DNA from 4 places in the Paenibacillus sp. OK060 genome. Region 4 is predicted to be linked to each of the others. Evidence: riboswitches for the same ligand, from Rfam matches in the RefSeq annotation. Region 4 holds a riboswitch; each other region holds the start of a gene.
What was found. Region 4 has a riboswitch for cyclic di-AMP ahead of BLS14_RS08980 (3D domain-containing protein). Riboswitches for the same ligand answer to the same signal wherever they lie in the genome.
Positions count from the first base shown of each region.

Region 1: another riboswitch for cyclic di-AMP. It lies ahead of BLS14_RS31830 (C40 family peptidase); the one in region 4 lies ahead of BLS14_RS08980 (3D domain-containing protein).
Region 2: another riboswitch for cyclic di-AMP. It lies ahead of BLS14_RS30915 (3D domain-containing protein); the one in region 4 lies ahead of BLS14_RS08980 (3D domain-containing protein).
Region 3: another riboswitch for cyclic di-AMP. It lies ahead of BLS14_RS17815 (HAD family hydrolase); the one in region 4 lies ahead of BLS14_RS08980 (3D domain-containing protein).

Region 1 is NZ_FNFR01000018.1:25,850-33,153, forward strand. It holds gene BLS14_RS31810 (transglycosylase domain-containing protein) at 1-625, shown strand, start outside; gene BLS14_RS31815 (YwhD family protein) at 769-1,272, opposite strand; gene BLS14_RS31820 (M1 family metallopeptidase) at 1,375-3,366, shown strand; gene BLS14_RS31825 (hypothetical protein) at 3,377-4,219, shown strand; cyclic di-AMP (ydaO/yuaA leader) riboswitch at 4,472-4,609, shown strand; gene BLS14_RS31830 (C40 family peptidase) at 4,613-5,083, shown strand; gene BLS14_RS31835 (GNAT family N-acetyltransferase) at 5,485-5,979, shown strand; gene BLS14_RS31840 (c-type cytochrome) at 6,130-6,489, shown strand; gene rbsK (ribokinase) at 6,816-7,304, opposite strand, start outside.
Region 2 is NZ_FNFR01000015.1:48,354-55,657, forward strand. It holds gene veg (biofilm formation stimulator Veg) at 119-394, opposite strand; gene yabG (sporulation peptidase YabG) at 548-1,444, opposite strand; gene rsmA (16S rRNA (adenine(1518)-N(6)/adenine(1519)-N(6))-dimethyltransferase RsmA) at 1,504-2,406, opposite strand; gene rnmV (ribonuclease M5) at 2,411-2,956, opposite strand; gene BLS14_RS30915 (3D domain-containing protein) at 3,113-4,297, opposite strand; cyclic di-AMP (ydaO/yuaA leader) riboswitch at 4,571-4,824, opposite strand; gene BLS14_RS30920 (TatD family hydrolase) at 5,066-5,836, opposite strand; gene BLS14_RS30925 (HD domain-containing protein) at 6,165-7,304, opposite strand, start outside.
Region 3 is NZ_FNFR01000004.1:578,951-586,254, forward strand. It holds gene urtC (urea ABC transporter permease subunit UrtC) at 1-126, shown strand, start outside; gene urtD (urea ABC transporter ATP-binding protein UrtD) at 89-898, shown strand; gene urtE (urea ABC transporter ATP-binding subunit UrtE) at 876-1,571, shown strand; gene BLS14_RS17785 (nitrogen regulation protein NR(II)) at 1,597-2,250, opposite strand; gene BLS14_RS17790 (hypothetical protein) at 2,278-2,481, opposite strand; gene BLS14_RS17795 (urease accessory protein UreF) at 2,759-3,460, opposite strand; tRNA gene BLS14_RS17800 (tRNA-Leu) at 3,881-3,963, shown strand; partial or broken gene BLS14_RS33585 (hypothetical protein) at 4,070-4,135, shown strand; gene BLS14_RS17810 (glutathione peroxidase) at 4,114-4,590, opposite strand; cyclic di-AMP (ydaO/yuaA leader) riboswitch at 4,958-5,133, shown strand; gene BLS14_RS17815 (HAD family hydrolase) at 5,254-5,649, shown strand; gene BLS14_RS17820 (HAD family hydrolase) at 5,815-6,507, shown strand; gene BLS14_RS17825 (Nramp family divalent metal transporter) at 6,648-7,304, opposite strand, start outside.
Region 4 is NZ_FNFR01000002.1:607,272-614,575, forward strand. It holds gene BLS14_RS08955 (DUF4178 domain-containing protein) at 1-320, opposite strand, end outside; gene BLS14_RS08960 (DUF350 domain-containing protein) at 344-745, opposite strand; gene BLS14_RS08965 (PspA/IM30 family protein) at 841-1,512, opposite strand; gene BLS14_RS08970 (prenylated flavin chaperone LpdD) at 1,642-1,986, opposite strand; gene BLS14_RS08975 (polysaccharide deacetylase family protein) at 2,136-2,924, shown strand; gene BLS14_RS08980 (3D domain-containing protein) at 3,057-3,725, opposite strand; cyclic di-AMP (ydaO/yuaA leader) riboswitch at 3,728-3,924, opposite strand; gene BLS14_RS08985 (amino acid ABC transporter ATP-binding protein) at 4,210-4,932, opposite strand; gene BLS14_RS08990 (ABC transporter substrate-binding protein/permease) at 4,919-6,382, opposite strand; gene BLS14_RS08995 (M20 family metallopeptidase) at 6,564-7,304, shown strand, end outside.

The DNA.
Region 1 (7,304 bases), on a different contig from region 4:
GCGGACACCTCCTGTAGCCATTCTGCAAGTGACGGATGCCGCAGGACGAGTAATCTATGAAGCACCTCAGACCAAGGCCGAGAAGGTCGTTGAACCCGCTGCCGCTTATGTATTAACACGCTTGATGGAAAGTGTGTTCGAAAATGGAGGTACGGGTAATCGGGTATCTGCAACGATTAAACGGCCTGTCGCCGGCAAAACGGGGACGACCAATACGGATGCTTGGCTAGTCGGCTTCACTCCAGAGCTCTCAACGGCTGTCTGGGTCGGTTATGATCAAGGCAAAGCCATTTCCACATCCGACGGGCGTCGTGCGGCACCCATGTTCGCCCAGTTTACGGAACAGGCCCTCGCCAGTGTTCCACCGAAGATTTTTACTGTACCGGATAACGTCGTCAGTGTATATATCGATCCCGAATCCGGCAAACTGGCTGGCAATGGCTGCGCCGAGAAACGGCTGGAAGTTTTTATTGATGGCACGGAACCGACCGAGGTCTGCCGCAGCGCTTCAGACGATTCGGGTTCAGAGAAAGATAAAGACACTCGAGAAGTGCAAACCCAGCAGGGAATACAGGAAGAGAAGCATTCATGGTGGAAGGATTTCAAACGCTGGTGGGTGGAATAACCAAAGTGACGTAAATACGTAATGACGTAATTGCGTCATCACCCGTAAAATTCAATTTAGCATAAAAGCAAAAGCCCCGAACCGATCATCTCGGTCACGGGGCTTTTGCTTCTTCTTTTTGAACAGCTTGAAACATTCATTAATTAGGCAAGCGCTTCTTTCAATTCATCCGGAGAAGCGTTCCACCATTCTTCGTTATGCGTAGTCAGCAACGTCTTGAGTGCCGCGCGATCCTCAGGTCCAAGATCATCCAGCATGAACCGGCGCTTCATGGCATAATCCATGCGATTCACATGATCGGCAAGCAGTTTCCATCCACGACGCGCTTCTGTATCAATCCACATCTCACACGCAGTTGCTCCACCATAGAACTGCCCCTGTTCGTTACGGTCCACAGCTACCCATACTAGCCATACTTGGCGTCCATTGGGCACATCCTCACGATTAGTCGAGAACTTGATATTGCGCTCCACTTTGCTCTTCGCATGCATCGCGCCCACATCAATCTTTGCTTCACCGTTATCAATAATAACGGGGGAAAGGTTATTCAGATCAATGGAGCCTGCACCGAAACCTTTGTGTTTGCTCTTTGCACTAACGATATTCAAGGCAATCTGTTTTTTGCCGTTCTGCTCGTTTTGGTCCATGTTTTATAGCCTCCAAGGGTTGATACAAATATTTTAACTAATAATCGCCCCAATGCAAACATATACATGCTGTAGATGCTTGTCAACGGGAGGTATTTAACGATGATTCCACGACGCGCCAAGAGCTGGCTCACCGCAATTATAGCCCTGTGTTTAGTTGCCGGGGGGATATGGCTTGGTCTGGGCTCCACACGCTCCATTCAATCTGACTTGCCTGCGCTCGCCCCGGAATCGGGCAAGCCTACGGCACCCGTCAAAACCCAAACATCTCCGGAAAGTATACAGACACCTACCGCTGAAGTGTTCAGCAACCGCGTAGTGGAATATCACATGGATGTGAAGCTGGTAGACGGGAATGTACTGCAAGGGACTCAGACGATCACCTGGACACATCCAGGTAAGAAAACCGTCAGCGAGCTTTATTTTCACATGTATCCCAATGCCTTCTCTTCTGCCGACACCACTTTTATGAAAGAATCCGGAGGGAAACTTCGAGGTGATGTCATGCCCACTAACGGTTACGGTTCCATGCATATTACAGAAATGAAAACAGAGGATGGGCTTTCTCTCTTACATCGGATGCAGTATGTGCAACCGGATGACGGAAACATGAAAGATACTACCCTCATTAAGGTACGGCTGCCCAAACCCGTTAAAGGCGGTGAAAGCATCACGCTTCACACCCGATTTGAGGTCAAGCTACCGAAAATTTTTGCCCGCATGGGAACAGCAGATAATTTCGTTATGGCAGGTCAGTGGTTCCCTAAACTTAGCGTATATGAGCCAGTAGGCACACGAGGTCAAACGACCGAAGGCTGGAATCTGCATCAGTATCACGGTAATTCAGAGTTTTACGCCGATTTCGGTATCTATAGTGTGCGTATTCGGGTACCGGAAACATACAAAGTAGCTGCTACTGGATTCCCAACCCAGCAAGCGGTTGTGAAGAACGGCGAAAAAGTATATCAGTTCTATGCCGATGATGTGCATGATTTTGCCTGGTCAGCCTCTCCTGATTTTGTTTATGCAGAAGAACCCTTCTCTGCTCCCAATGTGCCAGGCGTTCGAATCAAGCTGTATCTCGACCCTGCTCATGAGAATCTGAAGGAACGTTATTTCTACGCCGCCAAAGCAGCGCTATCCAATTATAGCAAGTGGTTTGGCCCTTATCCGTATTCCACACTGTCCATCGTTGTCCCGCCCAAATCAGGGAATGGCGCAGGGGGAATGGAATACCCTACCTTGGTCACCGCCTTCGGTGCAGATGATTCTGCTCCTGGCTACGATCTGGAACGCACGGTTGTGCACGAGATTGGGCATCAGTATTTTTACGGCATGGTCGCGAGTAATGAATTTGAAGAGGCTTGGCTGGACGAAGGATTCACCTCCTATGCAGAAGACAAAGTAATGGAACAGGAATACGGACTTATCCCGAATCTGCCCGTACAAGCTGGTCTCATTACTTCTCCAGCTTCACTGACACAGGACTCCTGGAAGTTTGATTCCCAGAATCAATATGCAGCAAACGTATACACACGAGGCAAGCTTGTATTACTTGGAATAGAACAACAGGTTGGTGCTAAAACGATGGAGCGTATTCTCTCGACCTATGTGAATAAATACCGCTTCAAACACCCTACTTCGTCTGATTTTCAAAAGGTCGTGGAACAAGTGACGCGTACATCCTGGACCGATTATTTTAATCAGTATGTATACGGCGATGGCATGGCTGACTTTGCAGTGGAAAAGATCGCAATCAATCCTATCCTGAAAGACGGCCAAACGTTGTACGAGTCATCGGTTACATTGCAGAAAAAAGGGAGTGAATATAAGAAGGTTCCTGTTCGAATTATGTTCGAAGATGGGAAAACCATGACGAAAGAATGGGATGGTAGCGAGGAGCGCATTACCTACAAACTGACCTATACTTCCCCTGTTTCCTGGGCTATGACTGATCCGCTATACACGATTGTGCTGGAGAACCATCATATGAACAATTTTCTGAAAGCCGGACTGGATGAGCCAACTAAATCCCGCTGGAGCATGAGCGCAACCAAAATTATAGAAGCCATATTCGGAAGTCTGTCATGGTGAGGTGGATACAGTGAAAGCGAAAATACGTGAAGGCTGGTTTCTCGTCCGTCAGCATATGTTCATTGCGGCACTCTTATTTCTCTATCAATTAGTATGGGGATACTTTCTTTATCGGATGGTGCAGTCAGCTGTGGTTCCGCTGCTCCTGCGTTATCCTGACCCTGATACAGGGGAACTCAGTACGATTTTATTTAAAATGGAGAGCCAACTCGGTCTGACAACGAATCCGGAGGTTCACCGCTATTTATGGATTTTAGGGGCTATGCTGCTGATACGGATTCTGATTAGCCCACTCATTCAGGCAGGGCTGCTCTACTCGCTCCAGCATTATAACCATTCGGAAGAGCGCATTCCATTCATTCGCGGTATCAAAAATTTATGGAAACCGATGCTGTTGCTCCACACCATTCGGACTATATTACTGCTGCTACCCGCTTATTGGCTCGCGCCAAAGCTCTATTCCATCTTTATGGAAGGTTTTCATTCCCTCCATCTGCTCTTGCCTGGTATTCCCTATGTTGCTGGTTGGATTGTATACGGGTGGGTTATCCATCATGTCCTACTGTACATGCAGTTTGGTATCTCAGCTCCCGATGGGGAAGGCGGAGCACGTGGTACGTTTCAAGCTATATGGATTGCACTACGCCAAGTCATCACTCTAATCGGCATTGCTGTCCTGCTGGGCGGCCTTCATCTGTTGGTCTTTGGTGCCTTTACTTCAGCTTCATGGTTACTAACCGGCTTAACTGGTCTTATACTACAACAAACGTATCCACTTGCCCGGTGCTTGCTGAGCCTGTGGAAAATATGTGCCCATTTCCGCCTATGGCAGTCCAACTCGGTCAAGGATTAAATTAAACGGTTAAAAACGGTTACCATCTCTATGTAAAGTTGTATTCTTCAAATGCCGTTAAACAAGCAAACCTCGACCTTTCCCCGTCAAAGGTCGAGGTTTTTTTTGTTAATTTTGTTGTTAAACGTTGCCAAAGTGATATACCTCTGTTACAATAATCGCAGTGAGTTTTTAGTAACAACTTTGTAATCTTTACCTTCATATTTGTAACTACTTAAAATTTAATCGTCATTTCTTGATTTCGCAGGTGCATAACTAGCATAGCCAAATTCCTAGCACCTGGGAAGCGGGGGAACCAGTTATGGGTGAATTGATCTTGCAACAGAGGGATCATAGGGGACCTTCAACCGAATCCTTAAGCTAACCTCGCAGGCATTGGAAGGGGTATATCTCTTGTTTAAGAAGAAATTAACCGCAGCTGTACTCAGCCTCACATTCGCATTATCGCTTGGAGCAGGCAGCGCATTCGCAGATTCGAAAATGGACCAAGTTATTGATTCAGCAATGGGGACTACATACAAAAGCGGAGGAACAACGCTTAACGGCTTTGACTGCTCTGGATTCACAAGTTATGTATTCGACAAGCTGGGCATTGATCTGGCTCGCCAATCGAGTTCACAATTCGACATGGGTGATTCGGTATCCCGGATGGAAATGAGACCAGGTGATCTGGTATTCTTCAATACAACGGGCAAAGGGGTCTCGCACGTAGGGATCTTTGTAGGGAATGGGAAGTTTGCACACTCCTCTTCTTCCAAAGGAGTTACAATTAGCGAATTAAGCGAAAGCTATTGGGCCAACCGCTATGTTGGCGCTAAACGTATTATGAGCACGGACGCATATGAGACATTGGCCATTGAATAGGGACAAGCCGAGCAACGTCATGCTGTAACAATAACTTTACTGTAACGAAGCATAATAGAACCGTCTGGTACATTCTCCGCAGGAATGTTATCCGGCGGTTTTTTTGTACTTCGTTTCCTTAACATATTCGGGATAGCTATCAAACCTAATTTTAACTTTTTTTAAAGCTATTTTTCATTGCTTCGCCCGTGCTCTTATAATGTTTTTACCCATCCCACTATAATATAAACGAAATTACCGGAACTTTTGTTTCACTTTTTTTCAAAAACGAGGACTTGCCAAATGAACGCCTCTTTTGTAGAGTGGAAACAAGCTTAGATATGGAATGACATATGTATATATGTATATGGACAAATCAAAATCATTATAGCTTGTTCACAATGAGAGGAGCGTGCAGTTGTATGGATGAAGCCCCTGTGACGTTTCACGTTGTGCCCATGCAAGAAGAACACGCGGAACTAATCTGCGATTGGCAGTATGACCCGCCTTATAATATTTATAGCTGGCTGCCCTGGGAGCAGATGAAAGCACTTGAAGTGGAATTCGGCGATCCCAAGCTACGGAAAGAACAATATGCGGTGGTGCTGGGAGAGGATCAGCAGATTTGCGGTTTTGCTCAATACTTCCCGCTTGAAGGTGTCACCCGCATTGGGCTTGGCATGCACCCCGATCGATGTGGTCATGGACAAGGGACGGCTTTTGTCTCGGCCATTGTGCAGGAAGCCATTCGCCGGAACCCTACAAACGAAATTGATCTGGAAGTTCTGACCTGGAATGACCGGGCCATTCGCGTCTATCTAAAAGTCGGATTTGTTACGCAGGATACATACGAACGACAGACACCGAGCGGTTTGAAACCTTTTTACTGTATGGTCTATGAAGGTCCACGCGAATAAATAGGGCTTGAAATCACCCTAAAAAGTTCCCGGTTATGTGATTAGTTCAAAAAATTACCACAAAATGCTATGATGTCACTACAGGTTCCGTTATAATGATATGGATAGTTTCAAGTTAGATGATCTTTCATTCTGGAGGGGACATAAGGGATGCACAAATGGATCATGAGCGGGGTATTTTTTGCAGCGTGCGCTTTAGCTATTGTACTAATGTTTACGCTTCCAGGGAAAGAGGAAGTTGCGGAAGAAGCGAAACCGACAATGCCACAAGTTACAATGGATGCAGGACAGGCTGAGGCACTGGTCAAAGCAAACTGTATTACCTGCCACGGCGATCAGCTTCAAGGGGGCATGGGCCCTAGTCTGCAGAAGATTGGCAGCCAGGACGATGTGGAGAAGATTTATACGACCATCGTCAAAGGTAAAAGCGGCGGTATGCCTTCGTTCAAAGACAAGCTGAAGGATGAAGAAATCGCGAATATTGCGATGTGGCTGGCGGAGAAGAAGTAATCCAAGATGTTCAAGGCGATCAGTTTGTGGCAGGGGGCATGTATAGAGAGTGTGATGGCTTCAATCATCCTCTGCTCTTTACTCATGCTCTAAACCACGCTGGCGCTAGACGCACAACGTAGTCAACCCTTATTGGTATTACAGGGTTGCTGGATTTATCCATGGTCATACAGAGAAGAGGCTCTTACTCTCCCATGCTGGGAAGTAAGAGCCTCTTGTTCATTTCAGGGATGCTCCGATGAAAACAACCATCATGCTATGGCGCCATCTAGATGCATTAGCGTATCCTGCCCGCCGGCTTCTGATTCAGCTAAAACATGCATAGATTACTGGCTCTTTGCCTTCTGCTCGGCAAGGAAAGCCTGCACTTCACGTACGGACGGCATCCCGGATTGGGCGCCGAGCTTCGTCACCGACAACGCGGCTGCGCCCATGGCGAAGCTTACCGCCGCGTCCAGCGTCTCTCCGCGCGCGAGGGCTACTGCCAGCGCGCCGTTGAAGCAATCGCCAGCGCCGGTCGTGTCGACGGCGCTTACGGCGTAGCCGGGCGCACGGCACGCGCCGGCACGCTCTGCCTGAACGCGGCCGCTAGGCGCTGCCGCGTACACAGCCCCCTCGGGGCCGAGCGTCGTGACGACAGCGGCCCCGAGGGATGCGGCGAGCTCTGCGACCGCCGCATCCACGTCTTCCGGCCGGAGATCATCCCGGCCGGTGAGCACGGCGAGCTCGCTGCGGTTCGGCGTGACGACGTCGACGCACCGCAGGAGCTCCTGGGGCAGACCCGGCACCGCAGGCGCCGGGTTGAGCACCACCAA
Region 2 (7,304 bases), on a different contig from region 4:
CGCTTCTTCCCCAGACTCATTCCTGATCAACTATGCCTCTCCGATGAATCGAGCGGGATTATTGCAAAAATAAAAAAAGCGACCTGCCCAAGGGGGCAGAATCGCCGTAAATCGATACTTACGTCTCCATGTAGGAGCTATGCGTCTGGCTGCCTGGATCAAATACCATGACTTCCACCGATTCCGTAAGTATATCAGCATAACTGTAGGATACTCGCTTGAAAGTTTCTTGCTCCTCATCAAGCTTAACAATAAAAACAGAAGGGTACGTTTCTTCCAATACACCCGTACGCTCAATGGTCTTACGGCGGCCACCATTAGCCCGCAGCATAATTTTCTGACCGATATGTGCATCGAGATTGCGTTTGATATCCAATAGCGTATTTTTAGCCATTGTCGACGACCACCTCTTTTCTTGTCCATTATACCGGATTTTACAGTCATTGTCAAATCAAAACTAATTATTATATCAGTATCAAAAAGTTGTTGTCAATGAATTTTTTTGCAAACAAAAAAAGCCCCTAAATGGGACTTTCTTCTGCCATCATTAGACGGCTGATGGATTCACTTTTAACGTGGATAGATCGTTCAATCCGGGCAGACCTACCCGATAACTTCCCCGTGTCTCTACGCCACCCACACCCTGGCTACCACTAATCGTGTTATGCAAAATATCATTCATGTTCACCGTTTCCCGCACCGACGTGAAGGCTGCCTTAGCTGCCACATAGACCGGGTCCAGGGCATGGATGAGAATTCGTCCTGGTGAACTGGCAAAGTTCGCTCCAGCCCGCAGCAAGGCCTCAAAGTGGGACTGACACGCGCCAGCTACAATCGTGAGCGCATCGAGATGACGTTCATATTGCCTAGCCACCTGAATAGCGGATACAAAGTTCTGCGAATTCTTGTAGCTTCCCAGACTATATAAGTCATAGGGCTGACGGGTCTTGAGTACCCCGTCATGGCCAGTAATGACAACGATATCCGGACGCACTTTGGGCAGCAGACGATATAAAGTGTCCGCCATGGCAGACTCGTGTACATATTGACCCTCTGCGGGAACACGAAGCTGCTCATAAAGGTTCATGCTTTTTTTTAGATAATTAGGATCGCCATCCAAGTGCAGCACTTTGCCAGGCATCTCGAAATAAGCCGGGTCTTGTTGAACAGACCATTCCTGAACCAAACCTTCACGATTGCGCTCCGCCTGTTCCATTCGATTTTGCTGCAGGCGTGAGAGCGTCTGATGTGCCTTCACATGGGCCTGCCTCGTCTTCGCACTCTGCGGTTCATAAGGAACCTGTATCAAATCGTCCACAGGGGAATCGGCTAACAGCCGGAACTCGGTCCCTTTAATGATGGCACCGTCCGACTGGAGGCCTTCCAACCGGAAAGTCACATCTCCACCGTATGACTTTCGAACGACCAAGTCTCCGATATTCATCAACATAATCACCTCTACCCCATCGTATGGGCAGAAACCCGGATTGGTTCATCCGAATTTTACAGAGCTGATCGTACCCCAGCTTCCCACATTACGGTACTGAGTGTCGCATACTCCTGCAGGCTCAATGTTTCTCCCCGTCTTGAAGGCTGAATACCGGCCTGCTCCAACAACTGATCAGCCTGTTCTCTGTTCTCCTTCGTGAAGAAACGGGCTTTCAGATTATTGGAGATGGTTTTTCTACGCTGCGCAAAGGAAGCCTGTACGACTTCGAAGTAATGTGCCTCGTCGGGAACTTCAACCGGTGGTTGTTCACGCACCTTTAACTTAATTACAGCCGATTCCACATTAGGCTGCGGAATAAAGACCGTGGGCGGAACAATACATACCAATTCCGGCATACTGTAGTACTGAACCGCAATGCTCAAACTGCCATAGTCCTTTGATCCTGGTGCAGCAGCCATGCGTTCAGCCACTTCCTTCTGGATCATGACCACAATGCTGTCTACAGGCAGCTTCTCTTCGAGCAGCTTCATCATGATTGGCGTCGTTACATAATAAGGCAGATTGGCTACAACACTCACTTTATCTACCGTTCCAAAATCGGTATGGAACAACTCAGCTAGATCCAGCTTCAGCACATCCCCGTGATGCACACGAACGTTTGGATAAGGCTGCATCACTTCACCCAGAATCGGGATCAATCGCTGATCAATCTCTACAGCCGTTACAGGACCGGCTACCCGAGCCAGACGTTCTGTGAGTGCGCCGATCCCTGGTCCGATCTCAAGTGCGCCCTTGGACTCGTCCAAATCAGCTGCATTTACAATTTTGTTCAATATATTTTGATCGATCAGAAAGTTCTGACCTAAGCTCTTCTTGAATGAAAATCCGTGTCTTTGAATAATTTCTTTGGTTCGTTTGGGTGTTGCAATTTCTACGGTTTCTTCCATGCCTTTCATACGCTCACAATCCTTCACGTTCAATTTGCGATAATGCTTCGGAGAACTCTTCCCGGGTAATCTGGAATACACTCAACCGCTTGTGGAACTGCTTGCCATTGCAATAACCTATGCCCAGCAGATTGCCCATCTCCATACGACGTGCAGCAGCCTGTGGGTGCACAATCAGTCCCGCCGCAATCAGATCCTCCCAATCGATCAAACTTGGTGCGCCTTCATATGACGTGTGTACACGTGCTAATGCATGACGAATCGCCTCCGGTGAAGCGTTCTCCACTCCGATGTCGCCTTTGCGCGTAGCATCTGCCTCCGGAATGAAAGCATGCTTGCAACCAGGTACTTTATTGGCGATGATTTTACGAATACGTTCACCAGCATGATCCGGGTCTGTCAGTACGATGACACCACGTCTCTCTTGAGCAAGTGCGATCCGCTTTAGAATGCGCTGGTTGATGGCGGACCCACCAGTCTCGATCGTATCTGCCTGAACCGCACGTCGAATGGCTACGGTATCGTCACGGCCTTCTACCACGATCACTTCTTTTATCATGTTCCATTTCTTCCTTTCTAACGCAAAAAGAAGAGGAATATCCCTCTTCTCTGCCAAACGGCGGGGGAGACTGAATTCAGACCCCTCCGCCGCATATTCCGCATGAATCATTCATGCTTATATTTTATAGCATTCCCATTTCAAAGTAAAACGATTTTAGTTCGCTTCCGGCTTCACCGGACCAATCACATATACCGTCTTGCCTTTCTTCCGTCCGAAGTTCAGGGCATGCTTCACACTATCATAATACACATCAATTTTGTTGCCTTTAATGGCACCACCTGTGTCTTCCGCACGACGGAAGCCAAGGCCCTCGATATACACCCACCAGCCAATCGGAATGATTTTGGGATCAACCGCAATGGTACGTCCCTCAGTTACCCGAGTACCTGAAGCTGTTTTTGTGCCGATACCAGGCTCTTCAGAAGAGTATGCCGTCATGGATACATTTTTCAAGACTTTTGAATATTTAAAAGAACTGCCTGAGACGGTAATTACTTTGCTGCCCGAAGCAGCGGTTTTCTTCGAGTTCGTGGTTGTTGCTGTTTTTGTCGTGGAAGTCTGCGCCGATACCGTCTGAATCACTGGCTCTTTCACAACAGGTTTGGCTTTGGTACCAATGGCAATCACTTTATCGACGCGATTCGTTGCGACCGATTTACCCACCATTTTTTTGGAGACCAATTCTCCATCCTGAAACACTTTTTCAATATGCTGTACAAGTGTGCCTTCTTTACCGCTCACAACGACACGATTGTCGCCTTTGTACAAGCTAGGGTCAGCCGTTTTGATCACTTTATAAGCAATCGGATGTTCCACTTCCACCGTACGCTTTGTTACCCGCACTACACGGATTTTCATATCCGCTTCAATAGTGGTTCCAAGCGCCGGATATACTTTGTCTTCACTTGCAATTTGAATACCTGATTTTTTAATCGCATCTTTTACCGATGAATCGGTTGTATACAGAGTCTTGGTGTCCCCGTCTGCCGTAATATTAACTGGAACGGCCCGCTCAATAACGATGCGGTCTCCATCTGTGATCGCCCCATTCAAGGGCATGGATACCTGATCGTGAGGGCTGACTGTGATTGACTGCTCCTCCAGCATTTCCTGAAGCATTCCTGTACGAGTCTCTACCGCTTGAGCTTTGCCATCAATAACCAGTGAAATTTGTTTCCCGGCCTGACCGTAAACGACTAACAAGATCATGATTGTAAGCGCAATTGAGAAAATCGCGATCAATGCCATTTGACGCAAGTTCTCATGCTTCCACCGCAACGCGAAAGACTTACTGGATGATCGTGACTCATGGGTCTCTTCTGGTTGGAATGTGCCCACTTCTCCGTCCTCCTTCATAGCCTCGCCGTCTAAAGTAATGCATGATGTCTTTGACGCGACTATACCAAATTTTCTACAGAACACAGATCGGACCAACATAATCCGGTTCTGCACCATGAATCAATCTTCGCAACATGATGTCATCCTCCTGAATACTTACCGTATGATGACAGTATTTCTTTTATTCAAAAACAAAAAAGCCAAAGAAAGAGTTTAAGAGGAACTCTTTCGTGGCTTCCGAATGATTCTGAATATCGGAAATTCATGCACGAGGTTGCCTCTCTTTTTCCGCTTGCGAGGTTAGCTGTCGGGTTCGGGCGAAAGAGAGCCGCCCTATCTCCGGTCATCCGCTCATGGCGGACGCCCTTGAATTCACCCCGAGACCCAAAGAAGAAATCAAATACGGCTTCGCAGATTCATACGCTGCTTTTGGGTCAGTGCATGTTGCGCATCGGCTGCAAACACCGATGTTTAAGCCCTATTGGTTCCCCCGCTCTCCGTTAACGGAGACTCAGCGAGACTGATTCATGAAAGTAATGTTGTTTCATCGGAAAGTGTCCCTTTGTTCATCCCCCGAACATCTGTCCAATTTTCCGCACAACAATTCACTGAAAAGATGATATCCTGTTTCTATGCATGTTGTAAAGCGTTGTTCAAGTACGTTTTTCTAAATATTTGGTTAAAATATTGTAATATTCTTGATTTATTTGGATCAAAAAGCAAATTAACTCCGCCTAACTCACTTTTTCACCCGTTTTGCTCGATCTTTTAACGAATCCCAAATCGTTCCATGGCATTTTTGGTCGTTATTGCTGCAATTCCCTCTACCGAAATGCCTTTAATTTCCGCTGCTGCTTCTGCAACCAGACGTACATGCGCTGTCTCATTTCGTTTTCCACGATAAGGGTGCGGTGTCAAATAAGGAGCGTCCGTTTCGATGAACAATCGGTCCATAGGAACCTTCTCAAGTACCTCTTTGGGCTGCTTTGCATTTTTGAACGTGATTGGCCCTCCGAAGGAAAGATGAAAGCCTAAATCCAGACACATTTTCGCCGTTTCCCAGCTGCCAGAGAAGGAATGCATGACACCGCCTACTTCTCCAGCTTTCTCTTCACGCAGAATCTTTACAATATCCTCATGCGCATCCCGGTTGTGAATGACAATCGGCATATTCAACTCACGGGCAAGACCAATCTGTTGTCGTAATACGCGATGTTGAACCTCTTTCGGTGAAGTGTCCCAGTAATAGTCTAGACCAATTTCACCGATGGCTACCACTTTTTCATGCTTGCATAAAGATGCAATCCATTCCATATCACCCTCTTGCATTGTGATTGCATCCACTGGGTGCCAGCCTACGGCAGCATATATAAAATCATAGGTTTCAGCCAGCTTCATCGTGGTTGGAATGGTCTCCCGGTTAAAGCCCACATTAATCATGCGACCAACGCCTGCATCCACAGCACGCTGAATCATTTCCTCGCGGTCCTCGTCGAATTGTGGTGCATCCAGGTGTGTATGTGTGTCGAACAACATCATGCTGTATTTCTCCCTTCATGTCGAATAAACGACTATCTCTATTTAATCCATCCTGCAGTCTTAACCAGAACATAACTATTACTAAATTGGATCATGTTTTTTTTATATTTCTTTCATTGTTTGTTGAGCACAACATGTAGAACGAACAAGTTCCTTCATATCTATATGTGCTCATTTTTAGGCAATCGGGTTGTATTCTAATTACTTTGATTACAAAATTATGTCGATCTACATGTACTCTCCATTAAAGCAGATTACTGTATCATGAAAAATAGCTCTTTTCGAAAGCTTTTTTACATCATGATTCTTGAACAGCATTGCGCATCATTTAATGGGAGAAATAGGGGCGTATATGGGACGGTAATTCATGAACAATCGCATCCACCTTATTCTGCGGATAATACAAATGATGTTTTCCGCGATGAAGACCACTGATTGAACGGACAATGTCGGACACCTCTGACAACTCATGTAACTTGTCTTGCCGATCAAGCAGCAAAATCTGCTTGTCCGTGGATTCATCCGGACGAAACACATCATACGGATTATCCGTTGGAAAATCAATTTCTAGATCATACTCGGGATTGAGACCGGCTACAGTGAAGGCTTCCCGAATCTCTTCAATCATGTTTACGTCGATCTGTTCAATCTCTACATACTTATATAATTTGCGATCTATAAATCGTTCGCATAACTCACTTAGAACAGTATCGTCCTCTTTGCGCCACTGCATAAATGCCGTCTGAATCAAAGCTTCGTCCAGTTGTAAATATTCATCCACCGATAGATCTCCAGCGAATAACTGGGGTAGTGGATCAATCATGAAGCGGAATTTGAAACCTTGCTGTATGAGACTTTTTGCCCGCTTAAATATTTGCCGCAATATAATTTCCGAACTTCGGGTAACCGGATGAAAGTAAATTTGCCAGTACATCTGGTACCTGGACATCAAGTAATCCTCCACGGCGTGCATGCCCGACTCCTTGACCACAATTCGTCCGTGATATGGACGCAGCATACGCAAGATACGGTCAAGGTCAATCGTCCCATAGTTTACACCTGTAAAGTAGGCATCCCGAAGCAAGTAATCCATGCGGTCCGCATCGAGCGGACTGGTAACCAAATTAACGACAATAGGTTGCTCATACGTTTTTTGAATAACAGAAGCCACTTTCTCGGGAAAATCAGGAGCATACCGTCTTAAGATCGCCCCTACTTCGGTATCACCTGTAATGATCCGACAAGTCCAATCCTCATGATTCATATCGAAAGCTTCTTCTATAGAGTGAGAGAATGGCCCATGTCCAAGATCATGGAGCAATGCTGCACAAAGGGCTACTGTTTTTTCCTCCTTTGGCCAATCTGAATAGTGACTTCTTTCGAATTGGGAAATAATCTTACGTGTAATTTCGTAGACGCCCAAGGAATGTGAGAAGCGGCTGTGCTCTGCACCATGGAAAGTAAGAAA
Region 3 (7,304 bases), on a different contig from region 4:
GTAACAGTGGTCTTGTTCATGCCGAATGGACTTGTTGGTGTATATCGTCATGTGGTGCGCTTGCTGAAACGGAGAGGAGAGGTTGTGCATGTTCCAGTCAATCAGGAAAAACCAAAAGTCTACTGACGTTCCGGTAGTTCTAGTCGCCGAGGAAATTACGGTGGCATTTGGCGGTTTTGTTGCGGTCAAAGGTATGAATCTGAAGCTGCATGAACATGATCTGCATTTTCTGATCGGCCCCAATGGTGCGGGGAAAACAACGATGCTGGATGTGATTTGCGGCAAAACCAAGCCCTTGTCCGGTACAGTGAAGATGGCGGATGGTACGGATCTGACACGTCTGAAGGAGCACCAGATTGTTCGAAAAGGGGTAGGGCGCAAGTTCCAGGCTCCATCGATCTTTGCTGGTCTGACCGTGCAGGAGAACCTAACGCTGGCTGCGGAGACTCGTCGTTCTCCTTTACAGGCTCTGGGTATTCAACGGTATTCAAAAATAAGTCCGGCAATGGAGCAGATTACGCTCCAGATTGGTCTGCAGGACCGTGTGGACGCACGTGCAGGTGCTCTATCACATGGGGAAAAGCAGTGGCTTGAGATTGGCATGCTGCTGCTGCAGGAACCCCGTGTATTGCTGCTGGATGAACCGGCAGCGGGGATGACGGACGAAGAAACACACAAGACGGGTCGCCTACTGCAGGAGATTGCGCGAGAAAGGTCTGTTGTGGTAGTGGAGCATGATATGGAATTCGTCCGCGAGTATGCAGCCAAAGTGACGGTGATGCATGAAGGCAAACTTCTTAAGGAAGGTACGATGGCGGAAGTGCAGGAAGATCCGAGAGTGGCTGAAGTCTACCTGGGCAAAAGGAGGGATGACCATGCTGTCGCTGCAACGAATTGAGTCCGGCTATGGGGAAAGCAATGTGCTGCGCGGTGTGAATCTGGATGTCGAGCCAGGTCAGGTAGTATGCCTGATGGGACGTAATGGTGTGGGGAAAACCACCTTGATGAAGACGTTGATGGGGCTTCTTAAAACGCGCAAGGGAAGTATTCAGTGGAAAGGTCAGGAATTATCCACCCACGATCCGGCCAAACGGGCCAGGTCGGGGATTGGATATGTGCCGCAGGGGCGGGAAATATTCCCGCAGCTTACGGTAAAAGAAAATCTGCTGCTGGGTCTGGAGACAAGTGCAGCGGGTGTAAAGATGTTCCCGGAGGATGTACTTGCGATGTTTCCGGTGCTTGCCACGATGTATGGACGGCAGGGTGGTGATCTAAGTGGTGGGCAGCAACAGCAGTTGGCATTTGCCCGCGCACTGGCTGCCCGGCCGGGATTATTGCTTCTGGATGAACCGACAGAAGGTATTCAGCCTTCCATCGTAGAGGACATCCGGCAGGTCATTTTGCAAATTAAGGAAAAGGGTGAGATCTCCATCTTGCTGGTGGAGCAAAGCATTGATTTTGTACGCGGTGCTGCAGATTATATCTATGTAATGGACAAAGGGGCAATTGCACTGCAAGGAGCACCGCGAGAGCTGGATATGTCGCAGTTTGAGCACCATCTGTCTGTCTAGCTAAGGTTCATGGCGTAGGATGAGTTCAGGAGCGTTTGTCCAGAATGTTGGAGTACTTCGGATATAGTCTTCGGATGCAATCCGGGCAGATATCATGAGTGAATTCGGCATGGGTGTGCTTCTCCAAATAACTTTCAACAGAGTTCCAGCTGTCCTGTTCATCCTTAATCTGTTTGCAGACAGCGCAGATGGGAAGCAGTCCACGCAAAGTGCGCACTTCAGACAGAGCCTTCTTCAATTGGCGTTCTGTCTGTTTCTGTTCGGTAACATCCGTGTGTGCAATCAGTGCAAGATCAGACAGCAGGGATGGGTCGGCCTGAATCAATGGGGTGAGTTCCATACGGAACCATCGCTGTTCGCTGTGAGCAGTTTGAACGGAGATATCGTATGTATAACTGTCTTTAAAAGGTGCAGTGATACTTTTCAACTCCTGAACAATCTTCGCATTTTTTGCTTTCTCCTCGCGTAATGTCCACCCCTCTACAAGATGAAGGTAATGAGGCGGTTCAGGTGCTGTTCTGGAGGGGCTTGTTACGCTCTGTTTGGGAAGCAGTTGCCCAAGTCCATGTTGCCAAGCGGTGTTGCAGCTTCGAATGATCCAGTTGTGATCGACGATGATAAGTTGGTGTTGAATGGACTGGAACGATAATCTCTCCAGATCGGATATTAAGTATCTCATGAAATGAGCTCCTCCTTGGCAGAAATCTTATCTTAAATCATCTGGAATTTCCAAGATGTCTGCGACCTGGTTCCTGAACCGGGTTGCTTTGCGGGTACCGTGAATGAGATTGGACAGACGATATGGCGGAATGCCATACTGTTCACAAAATGTCTTTTGGTCGACCTGGAGTTCGGTTAGTCGTCGTTTAATGGCCCATCCGAAAGGAGTCACAGGTTTCTTTTTGTTCAAAAGGGTTCACCCCTCGTTGGAATGTAGTGTTCAGCTGGTTATTCTTGGTGTAAAATATATAGATATGCGAGCTGTATGTTTTATTATATACGCATTTGCGTCATCTAACAATTAAAAAAGACGGAAATAAGTGTATTTTAATGTGTTAAATGGCGTAAATGCGTTAAATAGACAAAATAAATGACATAAAAAACACGCCAGCAATGAGGTTGCGGCGTGTTTTTTTATATTTTACTGTGTGAGGAGGTGGGTTGTGTGAAGAAAAAGGGGATGGGAATTAGGCTCTGTATGCGTGAAGCCCTGCTCCAAGCATGTGAAAGCTTGGAAACAACGTTTTCATGGACAATGAGGTCGGTTGTACCGGTCCATCCGCAGCGGAGGCGCTGACGGTATCCCATTCATGCTCCAGGTCTGCGGCCAGGCGAACCAGCAGGTCCTGGGTTGTATCGGTGTTAAGGGGAATCACTTTGGAGGCTTCGGTTATGCAGGCACTCATGGCTGAATGCAGATAACCAAGGACCGCCTCCTCGACAGGGATTTCGAGGTGGTGGTTAATCCAGGCGTGAACAGTGGGGAGACAGCCAACAGATTCATACTTAGCCAGCGTTTGTTCGAGATGGCTAAAATCAATCCAGGGGTGTAGTGCGCGAGCTAGCTTAATTAGTCGTTTGCCCATAATGGAGGCATGTTCTCTAAGATTGACTGGGGTGCGCTGGACATGAACGAGTTTGTCGATGAGGGCTGTACGCCATGCGTCCTTGTGATCTGCGGCGGTGTATATGCCTTTAATCGCCATACCTTCCAGACGCACGATGCTGGGATGCAATTGACAGCGCATGAATGATTCGAGATCTTCAACACTACGAATGGTACCTTCAGCGATATGGGCATCCATACCGAAGGAATGGGTGAACCCTCCGACCTGGATAGAGGAATCAAGCAGTTTGACATAATCGAGCAGCTTATTCCCACGGTTCACAATCTTTCGCCTCCTACGTTCGTTAAATGTTATGTTAAATAACATTTATACTCCTTTTTGGTTCGCTTTATGTTTGTAAATCCGAATTATATGATATATATATTCACATAAATATCCGCTTTTTGTCAATAGTTTCTTTGTTTTTTGAATATTAAATCTATTTAGTGTTATTTTATATAACTTTATGAGTTACTTTATACTAAGGGATATGAAGGATGGTAATACAAATAAAGTAGAGTGATCGGCCTAATCGGGTATACAAACGGGATTAAATTTAATCATATGCACTTCGTAGGAGAAAATGACGAGATTATACGATTTATGGAAGGAAAAGCGCAGTTAAAATGATATTAAGAAAAATGCTTTACTTTTAAACATGAACCGGGTATAATCAATTTTGTTGCCGATTATTTACGACATGCGGTCGTGGTGGAATGGCAGACACGCTATCTTGAGGGGGTAGTGGGTGTATACCCGTGGAGGTTCGAGTCCTCTCGACCGCATCATAAGAACGATAAAAAAGAAGCTTCCCGTATGGGAAGCTTCTTTTTTTTGTTTTATTTACAGTACAGATGGGCCAGACAAAAAAAGGTCACCCGTTTCCCCTGAATGCATGCTCATTCTGTCTGCTGGGGTCGGATGGCCTTTACTTGTTATTTAAGCAATTCTTTGATGTCCGCTTCAATTTTATCAGGTGTTGTTTTGGGAGCATACCGTTTCAGAACACGTCCGTTCTGATCCACAAGGAATTTGGTGAAGTTCCATTTGATGGCTTTGGAGCCGAGTACGCCTGGCGCTTCTTTGGTAAGGTGCTGGAAAAGAGGGTGAGCGCTTGAACCATTCACATCGATCTTCTCAAACATCGGGAAGCTAACACCATAGTTCATCTGGCAGAACTCGGCAATATCATCAGAAGAGCCTTTTTCCTGTGCAAACTGGTTGCTTGGAAAACCAAGAACTTCGAATGGGGAGTCTTTAAACTTATCCTGAAGCTCTTGCAGACCTTTGAATTGAGGTGTGAGGCCGCATTGGCTTGCTGTATTCACGATAAGCAGTACTTTGTCACGATAGTTGGACATTTCAACTTCCTGACCGCGAAGGGTGTTTACTTTGTAGTCGTAGACTGACATGAAAATCGCCTCCATTTCATATTCTTCTTTCTTCTATTATATTGATTACAATTAAATAATGCAAAATTAATATTGCTTTTTTAACTCAATTTGAAGCTGTCGTGTATGATCTGTGACTGATTTGCTACCTGAATTTCGCTAAAGAGAGAATTAGAGAGCTTTGATGAGATGGGTAGAGAATGGATACGTTGTAAGCGCTATTATTGATGTGAAATGGCAAAAATCCGTCGATTCGGTGATCTGCGCAGACTTTACACCAATATGGCACGGGTGTATGATTCATATCGTAATTCCAATTTAAATTAAATTTTACATGAAAAACGAAACAAACGATAATATCGCTCTGATTAATGATTATAAAAGAACGATGTTTTAATCGCTGAGTTTCCATTCATTCATGGGTGGGAAACGGGGGAACCAACAGGATGAACTGTCCAGGACAGTAGGCATCCATGGGGTGAATTTTCCGGTGACAGCCGGAAATAGGGCGACTCTCGCGCCCGAATCCGTCAGCTAACCTCGTAAGCGTTAAAGGGAGAGGCAACAAGCCGTACGCTGGTTCATAGTGTCTTTTTGCTATGGATTATTGAAGAAGCGTCCGGGAGGCCTTGGTCCCCCACGCTTCTTTTTTGTTGTCTTTTCACGCCAAGGGAGGAACGAATGATGGATAAAGAGATGATCTTAGTGACTGCTCCAAATGAAGCAGGACGTAAATTTATCAAATTGCTGATGTACAAAAAAATGCCGTTTGCCGTTCTGACCAACAGTGCAGGGGAAGAGCGCAGGCTCCGGAGGATTGGTGTGGAGCATGTCATTCGCATGAACACAGCTGCTGCTCAGAAATGGTTTTTGCCGCAAGGTAGTGTCGGCAATGTTTTTATTTTTGAAAATAGCCTAAACCTGACCTGTCGATATTTACAGATCTGCCGCTCCTGGACATCCAAGTCCCTGTGTGTCATTACGGAACAAAGCCACCCCAAAGGGATCTATCGGGGAATGGGAGCAGACCGTATTGTATATTCCTTGAATGGGGAAGTTGGGTTTCTACTGAATGGCTAGTGGCTAGTACTATTCCTGTGATTGATCCAGTGTCAGCTGCCTGTTATAATTGAAATCATAAATAAACGGAAACTTGAGGAGACTCATGCATGTTGGTGGGTCTTCTTTTTTATGGTTTGGGAAATAGGGATATGGATTTCCTGTGGCTAACGAGGAGGAATAGGCGTGCCGGATGTACGTGGAATACAATGGTTGTTCTTTGATGTGGGGGATACGCTCGTGGACGAATGGGAGCCGGTAGATGATATTATCGGTCAGTTCGTTCGTGAAGCTTGTGCGCTTGGTTATCAGGTGGAGATGCAGACGGTGCGAGAACTATTTGCCGCCTCCTACCGAAATTACGAGCAATGGCCGATGAAATTGGCTATTCGTACCCTTATCAGCGACGAGGGGCACCGGGAACAGATACAGGAGAAGCTGAAGTTCCGCAAAGAGCTTGAGCGCCCCTTCGCGTCAGCCGACGCTGTTCTCCAGACGTTGTCGCAAAACTATAAGATTGGTATCATTGCCAATCAGAGTCCGGGGACGGAAAATCGGCTGGATAGCTACGGCTTGCGCAAGTATGTGGATGTGCTGGCCTGTTCGGCTGAAGAAGGAGTGTCCAAGCCTGATCCTGAATTGTATGCTGTAGCGTTGAAACAGGCGGGATGCAAACCTGAGGAAGCGGTCATGATCGGCGACAGGATTGATAATGATATTATTCCGGCTAAGAAGCTGGGTATGCACACGATCCGGATTTTGCAGGGTTATGGCAGATTCCAGCCGGAGCTTGCGGATGCAGAGCGTCCAGACTGGACTATTGAATCACTGGAGGAACTTCTTCCTTTGTTAATGGTAACTCAAAATTCAGACAACTAAATAAGAGCAGTATTTATGAACTATTCGGTATAATTAGGCTGCTGCTCTAACATATAAAAGGCTGATCGTCTCAAGGGGTACGTTACTTGAGTTGATCAGCCTTTTTGAGTTAGACAAAATACGGCGTAATTCCGTTTAACCTAGAACAACAGAATGGTCTGGATAATCAGATACACATTCAGGACAACGATAATTCCGGCAATGATCCAGGAGATGATTTTGAGCCACAGCTTGTTGGCAAAAGCCCCCATGCTTTTTTTGTCACTCGTAAACATTACCAGCGGAATGACGGCAAAGGGTAGCTGCAGAGACAGCACAACCTGGCTAAGAATCAACAGTTCTTCTGTTCCGTGCTCTCCAGCAATGGCTGTTACGATGACGGCCGGGATGATAGCGATCAGACGTGTAACCAGTCGACGAAGCCACGCTGGAATACGAATGTTCAGGAAGCCTTCCATTACAATCTGTCCGGACAACGTGCCGGTGAGTGTTGAGTTTTGGCCTGAAGCCAGCAGGGCTACACCGAACAGGATGCTAGCGATGGTGGTTCCCAGCAGAGGTGTCAACAGATGGTAAGCATCTGTAATTTCCGCCACCTGGGTCATACCCGCACTATGAAACACGGCAGCAGACACAATCAGGATGGCTGCATTAATGAACAGAGCTAGCGTTAAAGCGATGGTTGAATCCATGGTGGAATACAGAATCGCTTCTTTTTTTCCTTTTGGTGTCTGTTCAATCTGACGGGTCTGCACAATGGAAGAATGCAGATACAGATTATGGGGCATGACGGTTGC
Region 4 (7,304 bases):
TCCTCCAGATGATACGCACGTCCATCCAGATCCAGCAACGTAGGCACCTCGTCTGGTGCATCAAGACGGCCATCAATGGGTGTATAGAGGGCATACCGGGTCATTTCCCGTTCTTCAATATGCAAATGTCGGATTGCCGTACCATCCTGCAACGTGAGGACAGCTGCATTCCGCGCTCGATGATGTACCCGTCCAACCACTTCATAGGTGACCAGCGAAACCTCACAGATATCACCAGGTGCCAGCTGAAGCATTGTTTTCTCTGCCTTAGGAGGTTCAGGTTTGGCTATTATCCCTTTAATCCGTTTCCACACACTCATACCCATTACTCCTGTTCTTTATCTTATAAACAAGCTGCAATAATTAATGCGCCCACGATATGTAGTGCACCTGAGAACAAACCATAACCTGTCTTGCCCTGCTGTATTCCCGTATCCAGATCCAGGTTGGCCCATCTCCGAATCATAAAGTGAACCACACTCTCCAGAATCAGCAAAATGATAAATGAAACAACGGATACCAACAACGCTTCTCCAAGATGACCCGCTGTCGAAATGGAGGTGGCGAGTACATATCCCTGAGCAAACAGCTTCATAACCATACGTGTTGTAACGGCCATATTGCCCGCCTTCACTTCGGCAAAATCCTTATACTTCGTGAACAAAGAATCCACATACATTAAGACAAACAGCAAAACCGAACCCGATAACGTCCAGACCAGCATTGCCAAAATGTTCAAATCCATTTACATAGCCCCCACATCTCAACATGAACCGCAATTAAAAGCGAAGGAGAAACGCTGGTCTCTCCTCCGCTGGTGCCCCTGCTTGCTTACAAGGTTTAGTTCTTATTTTCGTATTGCTTCATCAATGCTGCCAGTTCATCCTCAACAGCCTGATCCTTGCCCAGCTTCTCGAACTCATCATCCAGCGATTTTCCTTTGGACGACATCTCATTGCTAGCTTCAGCCTGAGCTTCCATCTGCATCATTTTTTCTTCCATACGCTTCATGCCGGCACTTGCAGTATCGGAGCCAAATCCGTTCAGCGCCTTGTTGATTTCGGTTTGAGCTTTTGCAGCGTTGTAGCGCGCAACCAATGTTTCACGTTTATTTTTCATTTGGGTCAACTGTTTGCGCATTTCGTCCAGCTTGCCACGAAGGTTATCGGCAGAAGCCTTGTTTTGATCATAGCTTGTTTTGTATTCAGCCATCTTCTCTTCAGCCACTTTTTTCTCTTCCAGTGCCCGACGAGCCAAATCCATATTCTGTGCACGCGCTGCTGTATGTGCTTGCTCCTCACGTTTCTTCACGAGAGCTTCCTGTTCTTCGAACAGCTGCTTGAATTTCTTCTCAATAGCGATCTGTGCAGCAACAGCTTTCTCCGCATCTTCCAGATCTTCCTGCATATCTCGGATATATTGATCCGTCATCTTGATCGGATCTTCTGCCTTGTCAATAATAGAGTTAATGTTAGACATCGTTAAATCGCGCAATCGTTTGAAAATGGACATTATGGTATTCCTCCTAGTCGATAGTTCATCCTTGTATATAAACATACATACGTGGCAATGTTCTACTCGTTTCAATTTTAACAAAAAAAATCATAAAAAACGATTTTAGCCTACTTAGCGTCCATCGAACTATTGAATCAGTTGACTAGTTTGGCACAGCTCTTCATCAAGCAGCTTCTCTGCAGTCTGCACAATCTCATCAATCTGCATGCGCGTAATTGCATCAAAGTGAATCCCCATAATCACGGTCACGGTTACTTTTAAATGTAGGGCAGCCTTACGTGCGAGCCTTTCACACAGCTCTTGCTCTTTATGCCCCGGAATATGCATCGTAGCCCCGCTTACCCGCTCACGGTCCGGATAAAATGTCGCTACTGCTCCAATATGTGATCTGCCTCCAGTTACCATAAACAGCTTGTCTTCCCCTGCCTCAATCACCTGTAAACGAACGGAATTTAAGTCGTATGTACTCATCCTGATCCACCTGTCCTTTTCTATATATATATGGTGGAATTATGGCTCCGATTTGATAAATCAGCAATGAAACATCTCACATTATGCATAAATACGGATGGCCCCGGGCATACCAAAGAGAACGCAATTTGGGAAAAGGAGGCACTAACATGCGTATACGCCTCATAATGTTATCCATCATGGTCATTCTTCTGGGAGGAAGTTACGCTCCTGCTCAGTTATGGGCTTCTTCAAGCCCGCAAACCGAACCTGCTTCGAAGTCTGATTCTTCTGAAGAGGAGCAGCTGACGCTGGGACAGCTCAGACAGAAATATGCGGATACATTCAAAACAAATGGCCCCTCGACAAAAAAGGTCGCACTGACTTTTGATGACGTACCTGATCCACGGTTCACCCCGCAGGTGTTGGATATTCTAAAAAAATACAAGGTGCGGGCTACGTTTTTCATTGTGGGACATCGCGCTGAGAAACATCCGGATTTAGTGAAACGCATGGTAAAGGAAGGGCATATTGTTGGCAATCACAGCTACAATCACCCGGAGTTCAGTAAGCTGTCCATGAATGCATTTCGCAAACAAATCTTACATACCGGGGATATTATTCGGAATCTGGCGGGGTACACGCCCAAAATGATTCGTCCACCTTATGGCGACATTAATGAGCAACAGCTGCAATGGGCGGCCAAACAACATTACAGCATTGTGAATTGGAACGTCGATTCCCTGGACTGGAAGGGCCTCTCCAAAGAGGAAGTCAAACAAAACATCCTGTCGGCCGTTAAACCAGGTTCCATTGTTCTGCAACATGCAGGAGGCGGTGTCGGATCGAAGCTGAGTGGTACCATCGAGGCGTTGCCTGAAGTTATCGAGGAATTGCGAAACCGCGGGTACGAGCTGGTGACTTTGGACGAAATGCTGGAACTGCCAAAGGGTAAATAGGTTTAGAATACGGCAGTCGGATATTCAAAAGGGTGTCCTTCATTCACATTATCGTGATTGGAGAACACCCTTTATTGTTTAATTTAGATTTAGTTGGAGTCACATATGATGATGTGCAGCTACGCTTTGATTTTATTTCAAAATGTAAAGTTCAACATCCTGAATACCAAATGTGCTCACGGATTGCTTGCTGCCAGGAATAAAGATATCGATCTTGTGACCTTTAATGGCACTACCCACATCACGAGCCGTTGCTACAAATGCCTGTTTTGGCAGTCCTGGATGTGTATGACCTGTCACCAGTACCTTTGTACCCAATGGAATGATACTTGGGTCTACTGCAATGGTACCCAATTCAAGCGGATTACCGAAGTAATCCACGGCACCCCATCCTCCATTTTCGGAAGCGTCTGCGGAGTATGCTGTTGCTTTGACGTCGACAGCTTTGCTGTAATCAAACGTTTTACCCCAGGCTTGTACAACTTTACTATCTGCATTAACGTCAAGGCTTGCGGCAGTTACCGTTTTGGCCTCCGTTTTAGCTGCTGCTGCAGAAGCTGTGTTCGTTGTTTTACCAGGGATCGTAATTTTCAAACCACCATAAATGTTGTAAGCTGAAATCTCATTGTTAGCTTTAATAAGAGCGTTAAGTCCAACTCCATATTGTTTGGATAAGGTGTAGAAGGTATCCCCCTCTTTGGCCACATGAACTGAATCAGCATGAGCCGGAACGGCCTGAATGAGCATTGCTGCTGTCAGCAAAGCTGTTGCTGTTTTGGCTATACGTTTCTTGTTAATCATGGTCTTCCTCCCTCATTATGCCTGCGAAGTTAGTTGTCGGATTCGGATGGAGGAAACCACCCTATAGGTTCAATTACATTAATAATTTATGTAGCCCTAATTCACCCCAAGCCGTGTGCAAATGATTCTTCCCCAAGCACACTCTGCATCGTTACATCCCCCACACTCCCAACTCCGGAAGTTTCGGCAGGAACAAATATATCACAACTTTGTAACCAAGAGTCGTAGTAAATGTTACCATCTGGCTAATTCACTTCAATATTTTTGCTGAATTCAAGCGATTTTTTCAAAAAAATGTCTATTTGAGCTTATATCGTTGATGACAGAAACGTTACTTTTTATGTAAATCCGTGTGTATTCACACGCAACAAAACAATCCCTGCCGACAGGTCGCCGACAGGGATCTATGAGGGAATAAGAATTCTCATCCACAGTATATATTTTGCATTTTCATCCAATTCATCCTAATGATGACTTGGATGTATTAGAGCACTTTAGCAAGGAAGTCACGTGTACGTGCATGCTTAGGCTCACCAAACACTTCAGCAGGGGTTCCTTCTTCTACAATAACCCCGCCATCCATGAACAGGATGCGGTCCCCTACTTCGCGTGCGAAGCCCATCTCATGCGTTACAATAACCATAGTCATGCCGCCCTCTGCAAGCCGCTTCATGACATCCAGTACTTCACCGACCATTTCAGGGTCCAGTGCTGAAGTAGGCTCGTCAAACAGCATGACATGCGGCTGCATCGCAAGCGCTCTTGCAATAGCTATCCGTTGTTTCTGTCCACCGGACAGCTGATTAGGATAAGCGTCTTTTTTGTCAGACAGGCCAACCGTCTTCAGCAAATCTGCGCAGATTTGTTCCGCTTCCTGTGCAGATTGTTTTTTCACTTTAATGGGAGCAATCGTAATGTTCTGCTGCACCGTTTTGTGCGGGAACAGATTGAAATGCTGGAATACCATCCCCATTTTTTCACGAGTTGCATTAATGTTGTGTTTAGGGTCAGTGATCGAAACTCCCTCAAAGTCAATCTCACCGGAAGTAGGCTGCTCCAATAAGTTAAGACAGCGCAAAAAGGTACTTTTCCCCGATCCGGACGGACCGATGACCACGACAACCTCGCCTTTGCCAATTGTTACGTTAATGCCCTTGAGCACATCGTTATTTCCATATGATTTGTGTAATTGTCTAACGTCTATCACTTGCACTCAACTTCCTTTCCAGTCGACCCAGCAGCTTGGACAAAATGAACGTCAGCACAAAGTAAATGGCCGCTGCAATCAGGAATGGATTCATTCCTTGGTACGTAATGTTTTTGACTACACTTGCCTGGTACATAATGTCCACCATACCAATAACCGAGATGATGGAAGATTCCTTGATAATGGTCACGAATTCATTACCGATCGCCGGCAACACCGCTTTGAACGCTTGTGGAAGCACAATGAAGCGCATTGCCGCACCTCTACCCATTCCCAGGGAACGAGCTGCTTCCAACTGGCCTCGATCCACACCCTGTATACCAGCGCGGAAAATCTCGGCAAGATAGGCACCACTATTAATGGATAGTGTGATAATCCCCGCCTGAAGCGGCGTGAAATTAATCCCCAACGTTAGAGCAAGACCGTAATAGATAATCATCAACTGAACCAGCATTGGTGTACCACGAATAACTTCAACGTAAGCTGTTCCGATCCAACGCAGAATTGAAACGTCATGCAGACGTAACAGACAGATGATCAAACCGATAATTACCCCGAATATTACACCGAGTGCAGACAGTAAGAGGGTGTAACCTACGCCTGTTGCATAAAAGCTTTTGTATTCCCAGAACACTTGAAAAATGTTTTGATCTTTTTTCACCTTGTCTGCCATCAACTGGCTTGCCTCGGTAACCAACTGATCGATTTTATTTTCGCTTTTCAGACGTTCGAGCGTTCCGTTCACTGCATTCAGCAATTCCGTATTGCCCTTACGAATCCCAATTGCCGCTTCGGCCTGCTCTTCATCCGGAATAGCCGGTGCTAATCCAATCACATCATCCAGATAACCGGCAGCCACCGTATCTTCAACGATCGCAGCATTTACACGATTGGTCTGCAATTGCAGCACGATATCAGATATTTTATCAAGTGCTGTCAGTTTTGCGCCTGGGATTCCCTGGCCAATCGTTTCCTGAATGGAGCCTTTTTGAACTCCAATCTTTTCATTTTCCAACTCCGCCATGGTTGGATATTTATCTTTATCCGCATTGCGAATCATGATGACTTGCTTTGATTTATAATAGGTATCGGAGAAGTCAATGCTTTGTCTACGATCATCTGTTGGCGTCATTCCCGAGATGACCATATCCACACGACCACTCTGCAACGCAGGAAGAAGTCCGTCAAAACCCATATCCTCTATTACAAGTTCTGCGCCAAGATCGGCAGCAATTTCTTTAGCAATCGAAATATCAAATCCGACAATTTGGTCTTTACCATCAATCACTTTATGGAATTCATATGGTGCAAAATCGGCACTTGTACCGAGCACCAGCTTTTTACTGCCTGAATTGCTTGTAGTTCCCGTTGCCAACGCAACAGGTGCAACCGTAGTAAGCAAGACCACAAGAGCTAGCAGCATCATGGTGTAACGACTAATCAATTTCAACCCTGTTCTCCCCTTATAATACTTTGTATGCTTTCTGTTGTTGATGCCTGAGTCATTATAAAGTAGAATGCATGATTATGCAATGAATTTCGACATTACAAATCCTGACTAGTTTCTGAAAAATAACCGCAACTATGATATAATTATTGAATTATTTTCATTTTTGCTTAAGGAGTCCACCATGACACATACCAAAACACAAATTTTAACTGTAATTGATCAATATGCTTCCCGTTTTAAAGAGATTTCATCATACATTGGTGCCAATCCGGAACTTGGTAACGAAGAATACCTCGCCTCTGCTCGGTTAAAAGAAGAACTTGCCTACCACGGTTTTTCCGTAGAAGCTCCTGTTCTTGGCTTAGATACCGCATTCATCGGTACGTATGCTGCATCCAAACCAGGTCCGACTATTGCCCTGTTATGTGAATACGACGCACTTCCGGAAATCGGTCATGCTTGTGGACACCATCTAATCTGCATGATGAGCCTCGGAGCTGCGGTAGGTCTGAAGTCCATACTGGATGAAGTGGGCGGAACATTAAAAGTATTCGGTACACCAGCGGAAGAAACGCGTGGCGCTAAAGTTCCTATGGCTGAAGCAGGTTTATTTGATGACTGTGATGTCGCGCTAATGGCTCACCCTTACTACGCCTATGAGAAATCTGGAAGCTCCCTGGCTATTGATGCCGTACAATTTGAATTCCATGGGAAATCTTCACATGCTGCTGCAAGTCCACATGAAGGCATTAATGCCCTAGATGCGGTGATCCAGACATTTAATGGCATTAATGCGTTCCGACAACAAGTGAAAAGCACGGTTCGTATTCACGGTGTTATCAATAGCGGAGGACAGGCAGCCAATATTATTCCTGACTATGCTTCAGCCCAATTCTATGTACGTGCCTCGACGAGAAAAGAG